DNA from 4 places in the Rhizobium sp. BK512 genome. Region 4 is predicted to be linked to each of the others. Evidence: predicted binding sites of a transcription regulator. Region 4 holds the regulator's gene; each other region holds the start of a gene.
What was found. Region 4 encodes LexA, which represses DNA repair genes until DNA is damaged. Its sites were predicted from a motif close to TGTTCNNNNTGTGTTCNG; they were not measured.
Positions count from the first base shown of each region.

Region 1: the regulator LexA is predicted to act here: its motif matches at 2,442-2,459, upstream of FHX06_RS17915 (ATP-dependent helicase).
Region 2: the regulator LexA is predicted to act here: its motif matches at 2,364-2,381, upstream of FHX06_RS16420 (2'-5' RNA ligase family protein).
Region 3: the regulator LexA is predicted to act here: its motif matches at 1,493-1,510, upstream of recA (recombinase RecA).

Region 1 covers NZ_JACIAS010000004.1:557,085-561,312, forward strand. The annotation lists gene FHX06_RS17910 (enoyl-CoA hydratase/isomerase family protein) at 1-304, shown strand, start outside; gene FHX06_RS17915 (ATP-dependent helicase) at 327-2,387, opposite strand; gene FHX06_RS17920 (hypothetical protein) at 2,499-2,780, opposite strand; gene FHX06_RS17925 (BON domain-containing protein) at 2,983-3,201, shown strand; gene FHX06_RS17930 (hypothetical protein) at 3,284-3,547, shown strand; gene FHX06_RS17935 (DUF982 domain-containing protein) at 3,783-4,025, opposite strand; tRNA gene FHX06_RS17940 (tRNA-Thr) at 4,174-4,228, opposite strand, start outside.
Region 2 covers NZ_JACIAS010000004.1:238,874-243,101, forward strand. The annotation lists gene FHX06_RS16410 (TIGR03364 family FAD-dependent oxidoreductase) at 1-448, opposite strand, end outside; gene FHX06_RS16415 (succinylglutamate desuccinylase/aspartoacylase family protein) at 551-1,612, opposite strand; gene FHX06_RS16420 (2'-5' RNA ligase family protein) at 1,683-2,153, opposite strand; gene FHX06_RS16425 (ParA family protein) at 2,465-3,184, opposite strand; gene guaA (glutamine-hydrolyzing GMP synthase) at 3,557-4,228, opposite strand, start outside.
Region 3 covers NZ_JACIAS010000002.1:507,868-512,095, reverse strand. The annotation lists gene alaS (alanine--tRNA ligase) at 1-127, opposite strand, end outside; gene recA (recombinase RecA) at 278-1,366, opposite strand; gene FHX06_RS08440 (carbohydrate kinase family protein) at 1,596-2,540, shown strand; gene FHX06_RS08435 (pseudouridine-5'-phosphate glycosidase) at 2,571-3,497, shown strand; gene cckA (cell cycle histidine kinase CckA) at 3,574-4,228, opposite strand, start outside.
Region 4 covers NZ_JACIAS010000002.1:780,187-784,414, forward strand. The annotation lists gene FHX06_RS09760 (methyl-accepting chemotaxis protein) at 1-47, shown strand, start outside; gene kdsA (3-deoxy-8-phosphooctulonate synthase) at 61-909, opposite strand; gene FHX06_RS09770 (VOC family protein) at 906-1,793, opposite strand; gene lexA (transcriptional repressor LexA) at 1,989-2,714, shown strand; gene FHX06_RS09780 (ComEC/Rec2 family competence protein) at 2,695-4,228, opposite strand, start outside.

The sequences.
Region 1 (4,228 bases), on a different contig from region 4:
GGAGGAGGGTGAATTCGCCGCCGAAACCCGCCGTGTGTTGCTCACACGATCGCCGACAAGTCTCAAGCTTGCCTTGCGGCTGCTGAGAGCCGGCCGCCAGAGCCGCACGCTCGGCGAATGCCTGGCCCGCGAACTCGGGGCTTGCATGCACGTCCTGCACGGTCCGGATTTCTACGAGGGCGTTCGCGCAGCCGTCATCGACAAGGATCGCAATCCGAAATGGTCGCCGCCGACGATCGCCCTGGTCAATGATGAAATGATCGGCCGCTTCTTCGAATCGCCCAAGCCGCCGCTTTCGCTCTGACACTGTTTGATCGGGAAAGGCTCTAGCGCCACATGCCCCGCATGCGCGCGCCGACATCGATGCGCACCTGCCGCGCCTGCTGGGCGGCTGCCGTATCGGTCTTGACCTGCGGCCAGCCGCAAACCTCGAAGAATTGCAGCAGCGTGGCCGGAATGAAGCGGCTGCGCGACGCATAGACATGCCGGTCGCCCTGCGAATTCTGCCCATAGGTGAAGAAGCGCTGCGGCACGACGAGGTCGAGACTGTCCTTGGCGCGCGTCATTGCCACATAGAGGAGGCGCCGCTCTTCCTCGATCTCCGCCGTTGTCCCGACTGCGAGATCGGAGGGAATGCAGCCGTCTATGACGTTCAGCATGAAGACCTTGGTCCATTCCTGTCCCTTGGCCGAATGGATGGTCGAAAGAATGAGATAATCCTCATCGAGCAGCGGCACGCCAGCCTGATCCGAGGTTGCATCCGGCGGATCAAGCGTAAGCTCGGTCAGAAAGCGCTCGCGAGAAGCATAACCGCCGGCGATTTGTTCGAGCTGGATGAGATCGGCAAGCCGGGCGCTCGCATCTTCATGCAGCCGTTCCAGATGCGGCTCATACCATTGCCGCACCAGTTCGATCTCAGCGGGCCAGCCGGCCTTGCCGGTCTTCAGCTGCTGCATGGTCGAAACGAAGGAGGTCCAGTCGTCGCCCGAGCGTGGCGGCGCAGGCATGGCGGCGAGCGCCGCAACCGGGCTCGGGTCCTCAGCCATATGGTCCAGCACCTTCTGCGCCGTAGAAGGCCCGACCCCCGGAAGGATCTGCATCAGCCGGAAGCCCGCCACCCGGTCGCGCGGGTTCTGGGCAAAACGCAGTGCCGCCAGCATGTCCTTCACATGCGCGCTGTCGAGGAATTTCAGGCCGCCGAACTTCACGAAGGGAATGTTGCGGCGGGTCAGCTCCACTTCCAGCGGGCCGCTGTGATGCGAGGCGCGGAAAAGCACCGCTTGGCTCTTCAGCTTCACGCCCTCTTCGCGATTGTCGAGAACCTTGTCGGCCACATAACGTGCCTGATCATTCTCGTCGCGCACAGTCACCAGTCGCGGCCGTTCCGGCGATTCACGCTCCGTCCAGAGGTTCTTGGTGAAACGCTCGGAGGCAAGGTCAATCACGGCATTGGCGGCGGCCAGGATCGGCTGCGTCGAGCGGTAGTTGCGGTCAAGCGTGACGATGTTGGCGGCCGGGCTGAAGGCGGCCGGAAAATCGAGGATGTTGCGCACCGTCGCCGCGCGGAAGGAATAGATCGACTGCGCATCGTCGCCGACGACGGTCAGGCCCTGGCCGGTCGGCTTCAGCGCCAGAAGTATGGAAGACTGCAGCTTGTTGGTGTCCTGATATTCATCGACAAGCACATGGTCGAAGCGGCTGCCGATATCCTCGGCAATCATCGGCTCGGCCACCATCTGCGCCCAGTAGAGCAGCAGGTCGTCGTAATCGAGCACGTTCTGGCTCTGCTTGGACTCGACGTAACAGGCGAAAAGCTCGCGAAGCTGCTTTTCCCAGGTGGCGCACCAGGGAAAGGCGTCGCGCAACACGAGCGGCAGTTCCATTTCCGAGTTTACCGCGCGCGAATAGATCGCCAGGCAGGTTCCCTTTGTCGGAAATCGGCTCTCGGTCTTCGAGAAACCAAGATCATGACGCACGAGGTTCATCAGATCCGCACTGTCTTCCCGGTCATGGATGGAGAAGGCCGGATCGATGCCGATCTGTTCGGCATAGTCGCGCAAGAGGCGTGCGCCGATGCCGTGAAACGTGCCGCTCCAGGCAAGTGCATCCGCCATGATGCCGGAATTCTTGCCGAGAACCTCGCCGCAGATGCGTTCGACGCGGCGGCCCATTTCCGCTGCTGCGCGGCGGGAAAAGGTCATCAGCAGGATTCGGCGCGGATCGGCACCTTTGAGGATCAGATGGGCAACGCGGTGCGCAAGCGTATTCGTCTTGCCTGATCCGGCCCCGGCGATGACCAGCAGCGGACCCGCCACATGACTGCCGTCGGCAAGCGTGCCGTGTTCAACGGCCATGCGTTGCTGGGGATTGAGTCTTTCGAGATACATCCAGCCGTCCGGTTGGGCTTCACGGGAGAATCAGCACCCGCGAATAAAATCAGATGTTCCTTGGATGTTCTCGATTGGCGCCGCTGTCAAGCAGGCAGAGGCGGCCACGCACTATTGCGGAAAATCCGGCACGATCTGGCGCCGCACCAGCTTCAGGCTGCGGTCGGGCTGAAGAATATAGGTTTCGTAGACGCGCTGGCCCTGCTGATCGTAGAAGTCGTTGTACACTGCGCTGCCGATCGGCGACTTCGTCAGCTTCGTGCGCGGCTGCCCGCCATAGGTGATGCTGCCGGGAATTGGCTCTAGTGCGGGCGCGTCCGCGGCGGAGCAGCCGACCAGAGCGGGTGTGGCCAATAGGGTGGTCGCAAGAAGGGCAGGCACCAGCGCTTTCATCATCTTTTCCTCGGCTGCAATTGTTACGGCGGCTGCCGACACTTCCGGCAAGATTTCAGCACCACCATCGTGATGACTATGCATCGGGCCGACCGCGCGCCGCAACAAACGTCGTCTTCCAGCGTTAAATCCCTATTAGCCAATGTCAGGAACGACCATGGTGCTGCGATTTCACAACTCGCCGACTGACGAGGAAGCCTGGATGAAGAGCCGCAACACGGCCGCCATGCGCGCGTCCGTGGAAAGCGCCCTGCATGCCGCGGGCGATTTCGATGCAGCCGAAATCATCGTCTCCACCATCGGTTCCCTCGTCATTCTCGAAGGTTTCGTGCGCCAATGGAGCGACAGTGAGCGGGCTCGGGCGATTGCCGAGGCTATTGTCGGAAGCGGTTACGTCCATTGCCGCATGCTGGTGAAATAAATCACCGTCCACTTGAAGATTTTCAAGGAACCAACGCCCTGCCTTCGGTGTTGAAAAGCTGATTTCAATGCTGGAGACAATAATGCAAACGCTTATACGCCTCTGGGCCTGGGGCCTTCTTATTGGGTGCGGCGCCTTTGCCGGCTCCGCCTATGCCTCACTCGAAACCGATATGGATTATTCGGCCTTGCCGAAGGACGAAATCGCGCTGAATGAATATACCAGCGCTGCCGTCTGCGAGCCCGCCGAGCCGCATTACCTGCCGTCCTTCATCCGTGTCGCAGATGGCACAATCGTCGGTGTGGGATATATTCAGGTCCAGGATGAGAATACTTCGGACTGCTGATCGAATATTCTAATTTTCTTGCGGACGAGGCTCGTCTGCAGTCTCCCGCAGAGGGTGACGAGCCTCTGACCATCATCATGATGGCTGGCGTCGTTCTATTGATGAACAGATGAGCGGCGCAATATCTTTCGAAACAAAGCCCTGCGCGAGCTCCGTGCAGGGTTAAGTGAAAATTAAGCATTGCTCCGTTTCGGAACGGATTGGACTTTATTTGTCCGAAACCGCCGCTGAAGACTTAATGCACCTTAAGCTTTGCTTCCTCGGCCGCTGCCATAAACTCCGCGCGAGCCTCTTCGACGGTCTTTCTTCCATCAAGTGCCGCGCGGCAGACGCTCCGTGCCCTGAGGTATTTCAGTCCGCGCATGGCAGGCCAGTGCTCGGCAAGGCACGCCAAGGCGTCGAACGGTCCGTTAACCGTACGTGCTCCGGCCCCTTCGAAACCTACCTTGATCGGACCATTCCATCGTTCAGTTGCCATCGACGCTCCTCCAGCATGTCTCGATAGAAACAGTGATTGAAGCCTCCCGGTTCCTCCGCAAAGACTTCAGAATGCTAATATTCTAGCGAGATTTTTGCCGGCAGCAATGGCGCCGATTGGCGCGGTGGATAATGCTAAAGGAGAAAACTGGTGCTGCCGAGTGGGATTGAACCACCGACCTCACCCTTACCAAGGGTGTGCTC
Region 2 (4,228 bases), on a different contig from region 4:
GAATGGCTGTACGGGATTCGACCCGAAGTTCATGCGGGCTATAGAGTGTGAAGCGCCCGGCTTCCGGTCGCAGTGCCGGCACAAGCCGGCGTGCTTCTTCGAGCGTCAGCCTTTCGCAGCCTTCGCCCATCTCCGTGCGCAGGAAGGCGTCGATGACGGCTTCGGATTCGTCGAGCCTTGCAGCAAGGAGCAGCCCCCGCTGCAGGACGTCAATGCCGGCGTCATCGACGATCTCGGCCCAGACATCGCAGGCCCTGCGTGCCTTGTTCCAGCAGTCGCCTGCCTGCTGGCCGGTCACCGTCACAAAGCCGAAATTGCGCACCGAGGCGCCATTTGCCTGGGCGTCGCGGTCAACAACGACGACCCGTTTGCCGCGCTTTGCCGCCGCCAGCGCATGCGCCAGCCCGACAATTCCCGCGCCGACGATCGCAATGTCATAATGCGGCATGAAAGCTCCTTCGCAACATGTCTGCAACGGCTTGGCGGATTTTCTTGAAGCCTGTGTGACAGTTGCGCGAGCTTTACATTCGCATGTTGAAAAGAACGCCGGTCAGTCTTCCAGCGTGCCGGCCTTTCGCGTCGCCCTGCTTGGCTTGTCGGCGGCGATCTTCATCAGGTCGCCGCGCCGGCGCACAAGGCGATCAGATGTCCGTGTGAGAAACAGCCCATCCTGTGGCGCCCGGATATCGATATCCCCTTCGGCAAAGCCGGGCCGGGTGACGATCGTCGCCAGAAGCTCTCCTTCCGAGACATGTTCGCCGATATTGCGGTGGAAGAGCACGGTACCGCCCTGCGGCGCACGCACGATCTCCACATTGTCGAGCGGCACGGCAGGTCCGGCGAAGGTCTTGTCTCCGGAAGGTTTGCCGTTGACGACACCGCGCCCGATCAGGAAGCGCAGCAGCCCCTCGGCGTCTTTCTCGGCCATATCGGGATAGACGTCACGGCGGCCGCGCAGTTCCACAGTCACTGAGAGCTTGCCGGGAAGCTTGGCCTTGCGCTCGCCCGGCACCTCGTACTTCCACGCAAAACCGACCGCCTCTTCGAAGGCGGAACTCTCGCCATCTGAAAGCAGCACCGCTTCCATGTGGAGCGCATTGGCAAGGTCAGCAGCCTCCGGCCAGAAGGCTTCGTCGATATAGGCATATTGCAGCGATTCATCGTCGCAATGCAGGTCGAGCACCAGATCGGCCCCGAGCGCCATATGTATCAGCTCTCGTTTCAACCGATCTATAGCCGGATAATTATCGAATCCGTCAAGCAGCTCTGCCCGATCACGGATCGAGATCAGCGGAAAATCGCGATTGAAATTGGTTCGTGATCCCAGATCGAAGCGACCCTGCAATTCACCAAAATGCGATTGTGCCGCCCCAACAGGGTTTGCCTGCGGCACGAGCGTAATGTCGCCCGCGATCCGCCCCTCGCTTTCAGCCTGGCGCAGCTTGCCGCAGAGAAAATGCACGAGCGCCGTGCCCGGCAGTTCGTTGGCGTGCAAGGCAGCTTGGATATACACCTTGGGAGCCGCAGGATCCTTTCCATTGAAGCGCATGACTGGCAAACGCCATTCGATACCTGGTGTATCGCCGGGAAGGATGATCTCTGAAACGTCCACTGTCTTGCTCCGCATGTGCATATTGAGTGGGGAGTTTTACAAGAATCCCCACCCGCGGTGCAAGCGCAGCTCAGCCGATCAGGGGCCATCGGTTGACGACGCGATGCTCGCCCTTCCCGTAGATGCTATGGATCAGCAGGAATTCCTGTACCATCCAGCGCACGGGTCGGTCGAGCTTTTCGGGCAGAACGGTCTTGCGATCATAGAGCATCGTCATGTGTGGCGTCAGATGTCCGCCGACATTATAGGGCAGTCCGGCCTCGTAGAGACCTTCCTGGATTTGGTTGCGAAGATCTAGCAGGCCTTCGTTTTCTTGCCTGCCGCAGATGACGAAGGCTTGCGGTTGGCCCGGATGCGTGAAGCTCATGGCTTCGTCGAGAACAATTTCGAACGGTTGGACGCGCACTGTCGCGGCGACTTGTTCAGCGCTGAACACGATATCATCCGGCAGCCGACGGTAGGCGCCGATGCCGTTCAGGGTGACATGAAGTAGTGCGTTGGGCCGCGAGGGCACGGTCAGAGAATGTCTATTGCGATACACTTGCGCGATGTCCAGCGCCTCGGATGACGCTTCGATAGTTGGACGAAGTGCGAAGAAAATCCTGTCGTGAAATTCCCCGACGAGATTGGATTTCTTCCGGGGGCCAGCGCTATTCGGATCGAGTGGAAAATGAGGCATTTGAACTACGGACTACATCGCCCGCCTCCTTGTTTTTACGAGGAGGAGCATACTGGGATCGGCGTTCTGGTCAAGAACAAAGCATGAACAGACATTACTGCGAGGATACTCAAAACAGAAACGGCCACCTTTGCGGCAGCCGTCTGCTGGGATCAATCAAGCCTAGGCATGGATTAGGCAGCGTTCTTGACGACCTCGGCCACCTTCCTGGCGGACTTGGCGCGGGCTGCCTTCGGCGGTGCGAGACGAAGGACATCGTCTGCCAGCATACGGGCATTGTCTTGCGCCTTATCGAGATTGCTGACGCGGGCGGGATCCATCGTATAGAGGCTGCCACCGGAAACGAACATGTCGCGGTAGGCGGCGCGCTCGATCAGTGCTGTGTCGATGACATTGACCTGCTGCTTTGCAAGCAGGCCCTTGACCGCCAGCAGCGCGCGAGTGGTGATAATCGAACTGATGCGCGTCAGCACGACCGAATGCGGGATGCGGATGTCGTGCTGGGCAGCAAGCTGCTTCATGATCTCAAGCACCTGCGCACCGCCGACGGCATCCATTGCGCATCCCTGGACCGGAACCAGCACATGGTCGGAAAAGCCGATGGCTTTCGCCATAGCCGGGCTCAGACCGGCCGGCAGATCGACGATGATGTAGCCGCCACGCTTTTTCAGGTCCTTGACCTGCTGTTCGATCGTATTTTCGCTGACACCGGGGACGACAGCGAATTCCGCTGCGTCACCAGTCAGGCGATGCCAGCGTGTGGCCCATTGCTGGGGATCGGCATCCAGAACGGAAACGCGATGGCCACGGCGAGCCAGTTCTGTGGCGAGAACGAGAGCGACCGTCGTTTTGCCGGCGCCTCCTTTCGTATTCGCAAAAGTAAGTATTGGCATCGATACCTCGGGTTGATGAGTTGGCGGCATCATCCTGGGAGAGGTGCGTCTCGGATTTTAGGAACAGCAGCTTTCACAGTGATGAGACGAAAAGGTCAAACAGAAACCTTGCGTGGCGCTGTCTCAACATGCTGTCCGAGGTTGATTTTTTTGGGGGCATTCAATGAGGGTCGGGCCTCAGGAGAGCCACGCCTGAGATGATCAGCACGCAGCCCTATAAAACCGGCAGCGGTTTTTCATAAGTAGAATTGAGTACTCTAGCTCTGGCCGGATCTAGATGCTGAAACAGCCACTGTTCAGCTGTTTTGCCTATCATTCACGCTCCTCTGGAGCAGAGGCAAAACGGGAACCCGTGTCGGGTTCCCGGGATCTTCATTCCCACTCGATCGTGCCAGGCGGCTTGCTGGTCACGTCGTAGACGACACGGTTGATGCCGCGGACTTCGTTGATGATGCGGGTGGCTGCGCGGCCGAGGAATTCCATGTCGTAGTGGTAGAAATCCGCCGTCATGCCGTCGACCGAGGTGACGGCGCGCAGCGCGCAGACGAATTCATAGGTGCGGCCGTCGCCCATGACCCCAACAGTCTGGACGGGCAGCAGCACGGCGAAAGCCTGCCAGATTGCGTCATAGAGACCGGCCTTGCGGATCTCGTCGAGATAGATCGCATCAGCTTCACGCAGGATGTCGAGCTTCTCGCGGGTAATGCCGCCGGGGCAGCGGATGGCGAGGCCCGGACCGGGGAAGGGATGGCGGCCGATAAAGCTGTCGGGCAGGCCGAGTTCCTTGCCGAGGGCGCGAACCTCGTCCTTGAAGAGTTCGCGCAGCGGCTCGACGAGCTGCATCTTCATGCGCTCCGGTAGGCCGCCGACATTGTGGTGCGACTTGATGGTGACCGACGGGCCGCCGGTGAAGGAGACGGACTCGATCACATCGGGGTAGAGCGTGCCCTGGCCGAGGAAATCGGCGCCGCCGAGCTTCTTGGCCTCGTCCTCGAAGGTTTCGATGAACAGGCGGCCGATGATCTTGCGCTTGGTTTCCGGGTC
Region 3 (4,228 bases), 270 kb from region 4:
TGCCGGCATTGGTGAACATCAGCGTCGGGTCATTGCGCGGCACGAGCGGGCTCGATGGAACGATCTCGTGGCCGTTCTTCTTGAAGTAGTCGAGGAAGGTCGACCGGATATCGTTTACACCGCTCATTTCATGCCCTTCGATGCTGCCAGCAGGCAGGTAAAATTAAATCCATCGGCTTTTATCGTCCGACCTTGCCACTGTCCAGCAACAAACAAAACCGGCCGCATTCTCGTGAGGGAATGCGGCCGGTTCGAATTCGTTATGTGCTAGGCTGGATTACATGTCGCCATCGCCAGCATCATCGCCGGCATCCGGGCCGCCATTCTGCAGGAAGCGGTCGGCGATCAGGCCGGCATTCTGGCGCAGCGCCGTTTCGATCTCGCGGGCGAGATCCGGATTGTCGCGCAGGAAGATCTTGGCGTTTTCGCGGCCCTGGCCGAGACGCTGGCTGTTATAGGAGAACCAGGCGCCGGACTTCTCGACGATGCCGGCCTTGACGCCGAGGTCGATCAGTTCGCCGGTCTTGGAAACGCCCTCGCCATACATGATGTCGAATTCGACCTGCTTGAAGGGAGGCGCCATCTTGTTCTTGACGACCTTGACGCGCGTCTGGTTGCCGATGACCTCTTCGCGTTCCTTGACCTGGCCGATACGGCGGATGTCGAGGCGGACGGAGGCATAGAACTTCAGCGCGTTGCCGCCTGTCGTCGTTTCCGGCGAACCGAACATGACGCCGATCTTCATGCGGATCTGGTTGATGAAGATCACCATCGTATTCGACTTGGAGATCGAAGCTGTCAGCTTGCGCAGCGCCTGGCTCATCAGGCGGGCCTGCATGCCCGGCAGGTTGTCGCCCATTTCGCCTTCGATTTCGGCGCGCGGCGTCAGCGCTGCCACGGAGTCGACGACGAGAACGTCGATCGCGCCGGAGCGCACCAGCGTATCGGTGATTTCGAGCGCCTGTTCGCCGGTGTCGGGCTGCGAGATCAGCAGGTTCTGCAGGTCGACACCGAGCTTGCGGGCATAGACCGGATCGAGTGCATGTTCGGCATCGACGAAGGCGCAGATGCCGCCCTTCTTCTGCGCTTCGGCAATCGTCTGCAGCGCGAGCGTCGTCTTGCCAGAGCTTTCCGGACCGTAGATCTCGATGATACGACCCTTCGGCAGACCGCCGATGCCGAGGGCGATATCGAGGCTGAGCGAACCTGTGGAAACCGTTTCGATCTCGACGATGTTCTCGTTCGAGCCGAGTTTCATGATCGAGCCCTTGCCGAACGACCGCTCGATCTGTGAGAGTGCCGCTTCGAGCGCCTTGCTTTTGTCCACCGATTTGTCCTCTACGAGCCGCAATGAATTCTGAGACATTCGATCCACCTTTAGGTTATTGACGCTGCTCTAGCAATGTCGCCGCTGATGCGAAGTTTGTACCTGATTTGTTCTTATTTCGCAATGGGGTTGCAAATAATTGAAAGAAAAAGGTAAAACGGCCTGTGTTCTATTTTTGTTTTATCGATGCAAAGCAACGGCTTAATGTCCCGCAGGCACTGAATCCTGCCGCTTTGCGCCGCATTCGATTCGCTTTCGAGGTGCAGAAATGAGCGGCAAGATTCTTGTCCTCGGCGGCGCCCATATCGATCGTCGAGGCCGTATCGCCGATGAGACGGCACCGGGGGCCAGCAACCCCGGCTCATGGTTCGAGGAGCCGGGCGGCGGCGGCTTCAACGCGGCCCGCAATCTTGCCCGTCTCGGCTTCGACGTGACGATGATTTCCCCGCGCGGCGGCGATCCGATCGGCGAAATGGTGAGCGAGGCGGCCGACTTTGCCGGCATCAACGACCGTCCTTTCGTCTTCCTCGACCGCAAGACGCCGAGCTATACGGCGATCATTGAGAAGGACGGCAATCTCGTCATCGCGCTCGCGGACATGGAACTCTACCGCTTCTTCGTGCCGCGCCGCCTGTCGATCCGCTGGGTGCGCGATGCCTTCGCGGCCACCGATTTCATCCTCTTCGATGCCAACCTGCCGGAGGAAACGGCAGCCGCGATCGTTGCAAGGGCCAAGGCGCTCGGCAAGCCGGTCGCGGCAATTGCCATTTCACCGGCCAAGGTCGTGCGTCTCCTGCCCTGCCTCGGAGGCATCGACTATCTCTTCATGAATGAGGCCGAGGCTGCAGCCCTCACCGGCAAGCGGCCGGACGACGCTGCCGGCTGGCCGTCGCTGCTCGGTGACATCGGCATCGGCGGCGCGGTCGTCACCCGCGGCCAGCGCGAGCTTGTCGCCTTCAAGAACGGTCGCGCACTTCTCCTGCAGCCGCCGATTTCTGACAATGTGGCCGATGTCACCGGTGCGGGAGATTCGCTCGCAGCAGGCACACTCTCTGCCTTGATGTGTGGCCATCCGCTCGAAGAAGCGGTCCGCCATGGTGCGGCGGCAGCCGCCCTCACCGTCCAGTCGCGGCATGCGGTGAACGAAAATCTCGCCCCGGATCTCCTTCGCGACATGCTTTCGCTTGTCCCGGCCGCCAGAATTCTGCAATGAAGCGGCAACATCGATAAACGGATACGGATCATGACCAAACCTATCTCGCCCCTCCTGCCGATCTCCTATTCCAAGGAAGTCGCCACCGCCAAGCAGCGCGGCGCACCGATCGTGGCGCTCGAATCGACCATCATCACGCACGGCATGCCCTACCCCGGCAATATCGAAATGGCGCGCAGCGTCGAAGCGATCATCCGCGACCAGGGTGCCGTGCCTGCCACCATCGCCGTGGTCCACGGCACGCTGCATATCGGCCTGGAGGCCGCCGAACTGGAACAGCTCGCCAAGGCCAAGGACGTGATGAAAGTATCGCGCGCCGATATCGCCTTCGCGATCGCCGAGCGCCGCACGGGTGCAACGACTGTCGCTGCCACGATGATTGCCGCGGCACGCGCCGGCATCAAGGTCTTCGCGACCGGCGGCATCGGCGGCGTGCATCGCGGTGCCGAAGAAACCTTTGACATCTCCGCCGACCTGGAAGAACTGGCCCGCACCGGCGTCATCGTCGTCTGTGCCGGCGCCAAGGCGATCCTCGATATTCCGAAGACGCTGGAAGTGCTGGAGACCCGCGGTGTGCCCGTCGTCACCTATGAAAGCGATGAATTCCCGGCCTTCTGGTCGCGGGCCTCAGGCATCCGCAGCCCGCTGACCCTGAACAGCCCGGCAGCGATCGCCAATTTCCAGACGACGCGCGAACAGCTTGGTATCGACGGCGGCATGCTGATTGCCAACCCGGTGCCGGAAGCAGACGAAATTGCCCGCGAGGAAATGGAAATCTATATCGAGCGCGCCCTCGATAGCGCCGAGCGTGACGAAATCACCGGCAAGGCGGTAACGCCTTACCTGCTGAGCACGATCTTCGACCTGACGGATGGCCAGAGCCTGAAGACGAATATCGCGCTCGTGGAGAACAATGCGCGTCTGGCGGCAGAGATTGCCGTCGCACTCGGCGAATAACCGATCGTCCCGCGGGGTTCGCCCCGCCAATATCACTCAGAAATTTAAGGGGCGCTCCAGCGCCCCTTTTTTCGTATCAGCTATCCAGCGTCTCTTTCACCGCCACAGCCAGTTGCTTCAGCGAGAATGGCTTCGGCAGGAAACCGAACTTGGCTTCCGGCGGCAGGTTGCGGGCGAACGCATCCTCGGCGTAACCGGAGACGAAAATGAACTTCAGATCCGGATAGTTCTTGCGCAGCTCGCGCAGCAGCGATGGTCCGTCCATCTCGGGCATCACCACGTCGGAGACGACGATATCCACCTTGCCTTCGAGCTCCTCCATGATCTCGAGGGCCTCGACGCCGGAGCCGGCCTCGTGGACCGTGTAGCCACGCGTCTCCAGCATGCGCTTGCCGCCGCGCCGCACCGCTTCCTCGTCCTCGACGAGCAGGATGACGGCGGAGCCCGTCAGGTCTTCGGGCTGCTTCGGCTGCACCAGTTCCACGACGTTCGCGCCACCTGCCGCAACTGCCTGATCGGCTGCCTCCGCCTCGGCGGCAACAGCCGGCTCGACGATATGGCGCGGCAGGAAGATACGGAAGGTGGTGCCCTTGCCGACTTCCGATTCCGGCTGGATATAGCCGCCGGACTGCTTGACGATACCGTAGACCATGGCGAGGCCGAGACCGGTACCCTTGCCCACTTCTTTCGTCGTGAAGAAAGGCTCGAAGATCTTGTCCATGATCTCGGGC
Region 4 (4,228 bases):
CCCGCTTCGCACTGGAGGAAAAGCGCCCGTCCCGGGCGGCAGCGTGATGCCGCCCGCTGTTCAGGCGGCCTTGGCGATCGCGTCGAAGGCGAGAAGCTTCTCGAGAAGTCGCGGCATGTCCTTGAGGTAGACCATGTTCGGCCCGTCGCAGGGGGCGTTATCAGGATCCTGATGGGTTTCGATAAAGACACCGGCGACGCCGACGGCCACGGCTGCACGGGCCAGCGTCTCCACGAACTGCCGCTCGCCGCCGGAGGTTTCCCCCTGCCCGCCAGGCTGCTGGACTGAATGCGTGGCGTCGAAAATGACGGGGGCGCCCGTTGCTGCCATGATCGGCAGGGAACGCATGTCGGAGACCAGGGTATTGTAACCGAAGGACGCACCACGCTCGCAGAGCAGAATGTTCGGATTGCCGCTCTGGTTCAGCTTGCCGAGCACGTTCTTCATGTCCCAAGGCGCCAGGAACTGGCCCTTCTTGACGTTGATGACGCGGCCGGTCTTGGCAGCGGCGACCAGGAGATCCGTCTGGCGAGACAGAAAGGCTGGTATCTGCAGGATATCGACGACCTTACCCACTTCGGCGCATTGTTCTTCGTTGTGGATGTCGGTCAGAACCGGAATGCCGAGTTCTTTCTTGAGATCGGCGAAAACTTCCAGCCCCTTTTCAAGGCCGACACCGCGTTTGCTCGACAAGGACGACCGGTTCGCCTTGTCGAAAGAGGTCTTGTAGACGAGCCCGATGCCGAGCTTGGCGCAGAGTTCCTTCAATGTGCCGGCAACCATGAATGCATGGTCGCGGCTTTCCATTTCGCAAGCGCCAGCAATCAGCGACAGACGTGAAGCATTGGAGAAGGTGACCTTGCCGGCGCCTTCGCCGACCGTCACCACGGAGTTGGTAGTAGAGCTCATGATGTTTCCTCAAAGGCGAAGAGTACGCCCTGGCCGGGCGCAGGCTTCACCAGAATACGGTTGCCCTTGCGTGTATAGGTCACCCCGTTAGCAGCCAAATGCGCTTCTGTCACGGCCAGATCGCCGACAGCAAAGCGGATCGCCCGACCGCGCAGACCACGATCGGTATCCGACGTGGCAAGATCGAAATAAGCCTCCAGACCTTCCGGGGTCATCAGGCTGATCTTTGCGTTTCCGGTGGGCACGTCCAGCCCGAAACTCGTGACCTCAGTAGATGCGCCCTTTGCCGTGGAGCGAACGAACTCACCGAAGGCTGTCGGCTCGGGGGCCGCGAGCGCGATCTCGGCAATGCCTGTGACACCATTGGCATGGGTCTCAAGCGCGGTCCGGTCGGCAGGAAGCGGATTAACGCGTTCGACTGCGAAGAGAAAGAAATCCGGTGCCCGCAGGTCGCCAGCGAAGGCGAGCCGGAAGCCGGCAATATTCTCCGTGCCATCCGGCATTTTAACAGGGCGCTCGAACTGCAGCACAGAACCGGCACTCATACTGTCCTTCACGAATCGAGCATGTTCGTGCTTTGCATCTGCCGTCGCAAAGCCAATCGCGGACAGTCCTTCGCTGCCGCAGCGGAAGCGAAAAGCCTGATTGCGGGCGGTGAACACATTGCCATCGTGTGCTGCCCCCTCGCTCTCTTCGACGCTCGCGACACCCAGGGGCTCCAGATAGGTTTTGTCGGCAAAGAAAACGCAGGCATTTTCGGTCCCAAAAGGATGACGGGCATCCGGCGCCACAGTGAAACCAAGCTTGCCAAGTCTTTCGCGGGCAAGGTCGATATCGGTAACCGGCAAAACGAGATGATCGATTGCAAGCGTATCTTGGCTCATTAGGTCCCCTCCAACAGTCACAAGGAGATGTGCTTCAGCAGGTGTTGCGAGACAAGGCCGCGAAGGCCCGGGCGCGAGAAAAATAAAATTCTCACCAGAATGGACAGAAGTTTTACGAAAATTTAGCTACTTGCGGAACACATATGGAACATATAGTGTCCGTTCTGGATTTGTTTCAAGACTGGGGTGCACGCCATGCTTACGCGCAAACAACAGGAACTCCTTCTTTTCATTCACGAAAGGATGAAGGAGTCGGGCGTTCCTCCGTCTTTCGACGAGATGAAGGATGCGCTGGATCTGGCCTCGAAATCCGGTATTCACCGGCTGATCACGGCGCTTGAGGAGCGCGGCTTCATTCGCCGGCTTCCGAACCGGGCACGCGCGCTCGAAGTCATCAAACTGCCGGAGGCCTACAGCCCCAGCCTGCAGCCACGTCGCGGCTTTTCACCGAGCGTCATCGAAGGCAGCCTCGGCAAGCCGCAGCCCGTTGCAGCGCCGGCTCCGGCAAAACCAGCGCCTGCTGCCGATAACGGCAACTCGGTCTCCGTCCCGGTCATGGGCCGCATCGCTGCCGGTGTGCCAATCTCGGCAATCCAGAACAATACGCATGACATCACCGTTCCTGCCGATATGCTCGGCTCCGGCGAACATTATGCGCTCGAAGTTCGCGGCGACTCGATGATCGAAGCCGGCATCTTCGATGGCGACACCGTCATCATCCGAAATGGCAGCACCGCCAACCCGGGTGATATCGTCGTTGCCCTCGTCGACGACGAGGAAGCAACACTCAAGCGCTTCCGCCGCAAGGGCGCATCGATTGCGCTCGAGGCTGCAAACCCTGCCTATGAGACCCGAATTTTCCCACCGGATCGAGTGAAGGTTCAGGGAAAGCTTGTCGGCCTCATTCGCCGCTATCACTGACCGGTGACTGGCTTGCGTCTGTGAATGTATCGCTGCGCCAGTCATAGGCGCGGTGGCGCATCCAGGGGCGTTGCAATGGGCCGAATGCGGTTGCGACATCGATTCCACTATCTGTGAAGCGAAGCTCGACAGAACCTGTCTTGCGTAGCGTCTCGCCGGTAAAGAGCAGCGCGCCGGAACGACAACGGTCCAAGCGCAATCGGACAGGGGTTACGACAATATCGGCCGTATCGCAGGCCGGCCCGAGATAGGCAGCATTTTCGATGACAGTCAGTTTCTTTCCATTGCCTAGCAAGGCGGTACACCAGGTGCGCTTTTGGCAAGAGAATCGTGACGTTGGGCTGATGGCGAGTGCCTGCCTCATTGCCTCTCTGGCTTCATTCTGTTGATCGGGTGACAGCTGCAATCTTTTGCCATCTGACATGGTGGGTGTCTTGGTTGCTTGAAGCATAACCGGCTTCTGATGCTCTTCGATGGCAAGTGCCCTCTGCCATTGTTCGAAAATGAAGGCTGGCGGCTTTTCACGGTTTGAAGCCATTGCCTCTCCATCGATTACAGCGACCAGGCTGCCGTCTTCCGAGATGGCGACGTCGGGCACCGCTTCTGATGGAAGCAACACAACAGCGAACGTTGAAACAGTGATTATCGCGGTTCCGATATGCCGCAACCGGGTTCTGAGCAAGGTCAGCAACAGGAAGCCGAAGACGGCTGCCGGAAAGTACCAGCCGGGTAAGCGGGCAACATCTATATTGCCGCCCCACCCCGCCACCGCCTTTGCAATGGCGATCACCAGGTCGAGCCCGAAGCCTGCCACCGGCCATAGCCAGCCATCCAGACCAAAAGGCATCAGCAGCATCGCCAGCATGCCGGCCGGCATGACGATGAAGGAAATGACCGGCATGGCCGCGAGATTTGCCGGCAGGCCATAAGCAGTCAGCCGGTGGAAATGTTCGATCGAAAACAGCGCCGTCGAGAAACCACCGATGAGAGACGTCAGGAAAATACCGCCGAAGAAGCTGCCGACCATGAAGAAAGGTTTCATGATCGGAAGTTTGGCAAAGGCATTCTCCCTCATCGGCCGCCCTTTCCAGAGGTCGTATCCGGCGACCAGGGCAAGTGTTGCGGCGAAAGACATCTGGAAGCTCGGTCCGAGCACTTCCGATGGTGAGACCGCGAGGATCACGAGAGCCGACAGCGCCACGTTTCTGAGGCTGATAGACGGCCGGTCGAAGAAGACGGCAACCAGCATGATCGCCATCATGATGAAGGCGCGTTCGGCTGAAACGGCAAAACCCGAGATCAGATAGTAGGCCGTTACCGCAGCGAGTGCGCCGGCTGCCGCGATCTTCTTAGTCGGCCACGCCTGCGCAATACCCGGGAACAGGCTGAGAATGACGCGCAGCCCGACAAAGAAGATACCGGCGGAGAGTGCCATATTGAGGCCAGAGATCGCCACGATGTGGGCAAGGCCGGACTGCCGCAGTGCCTCCGTCGTTTCATCCGAGATCGCTCGT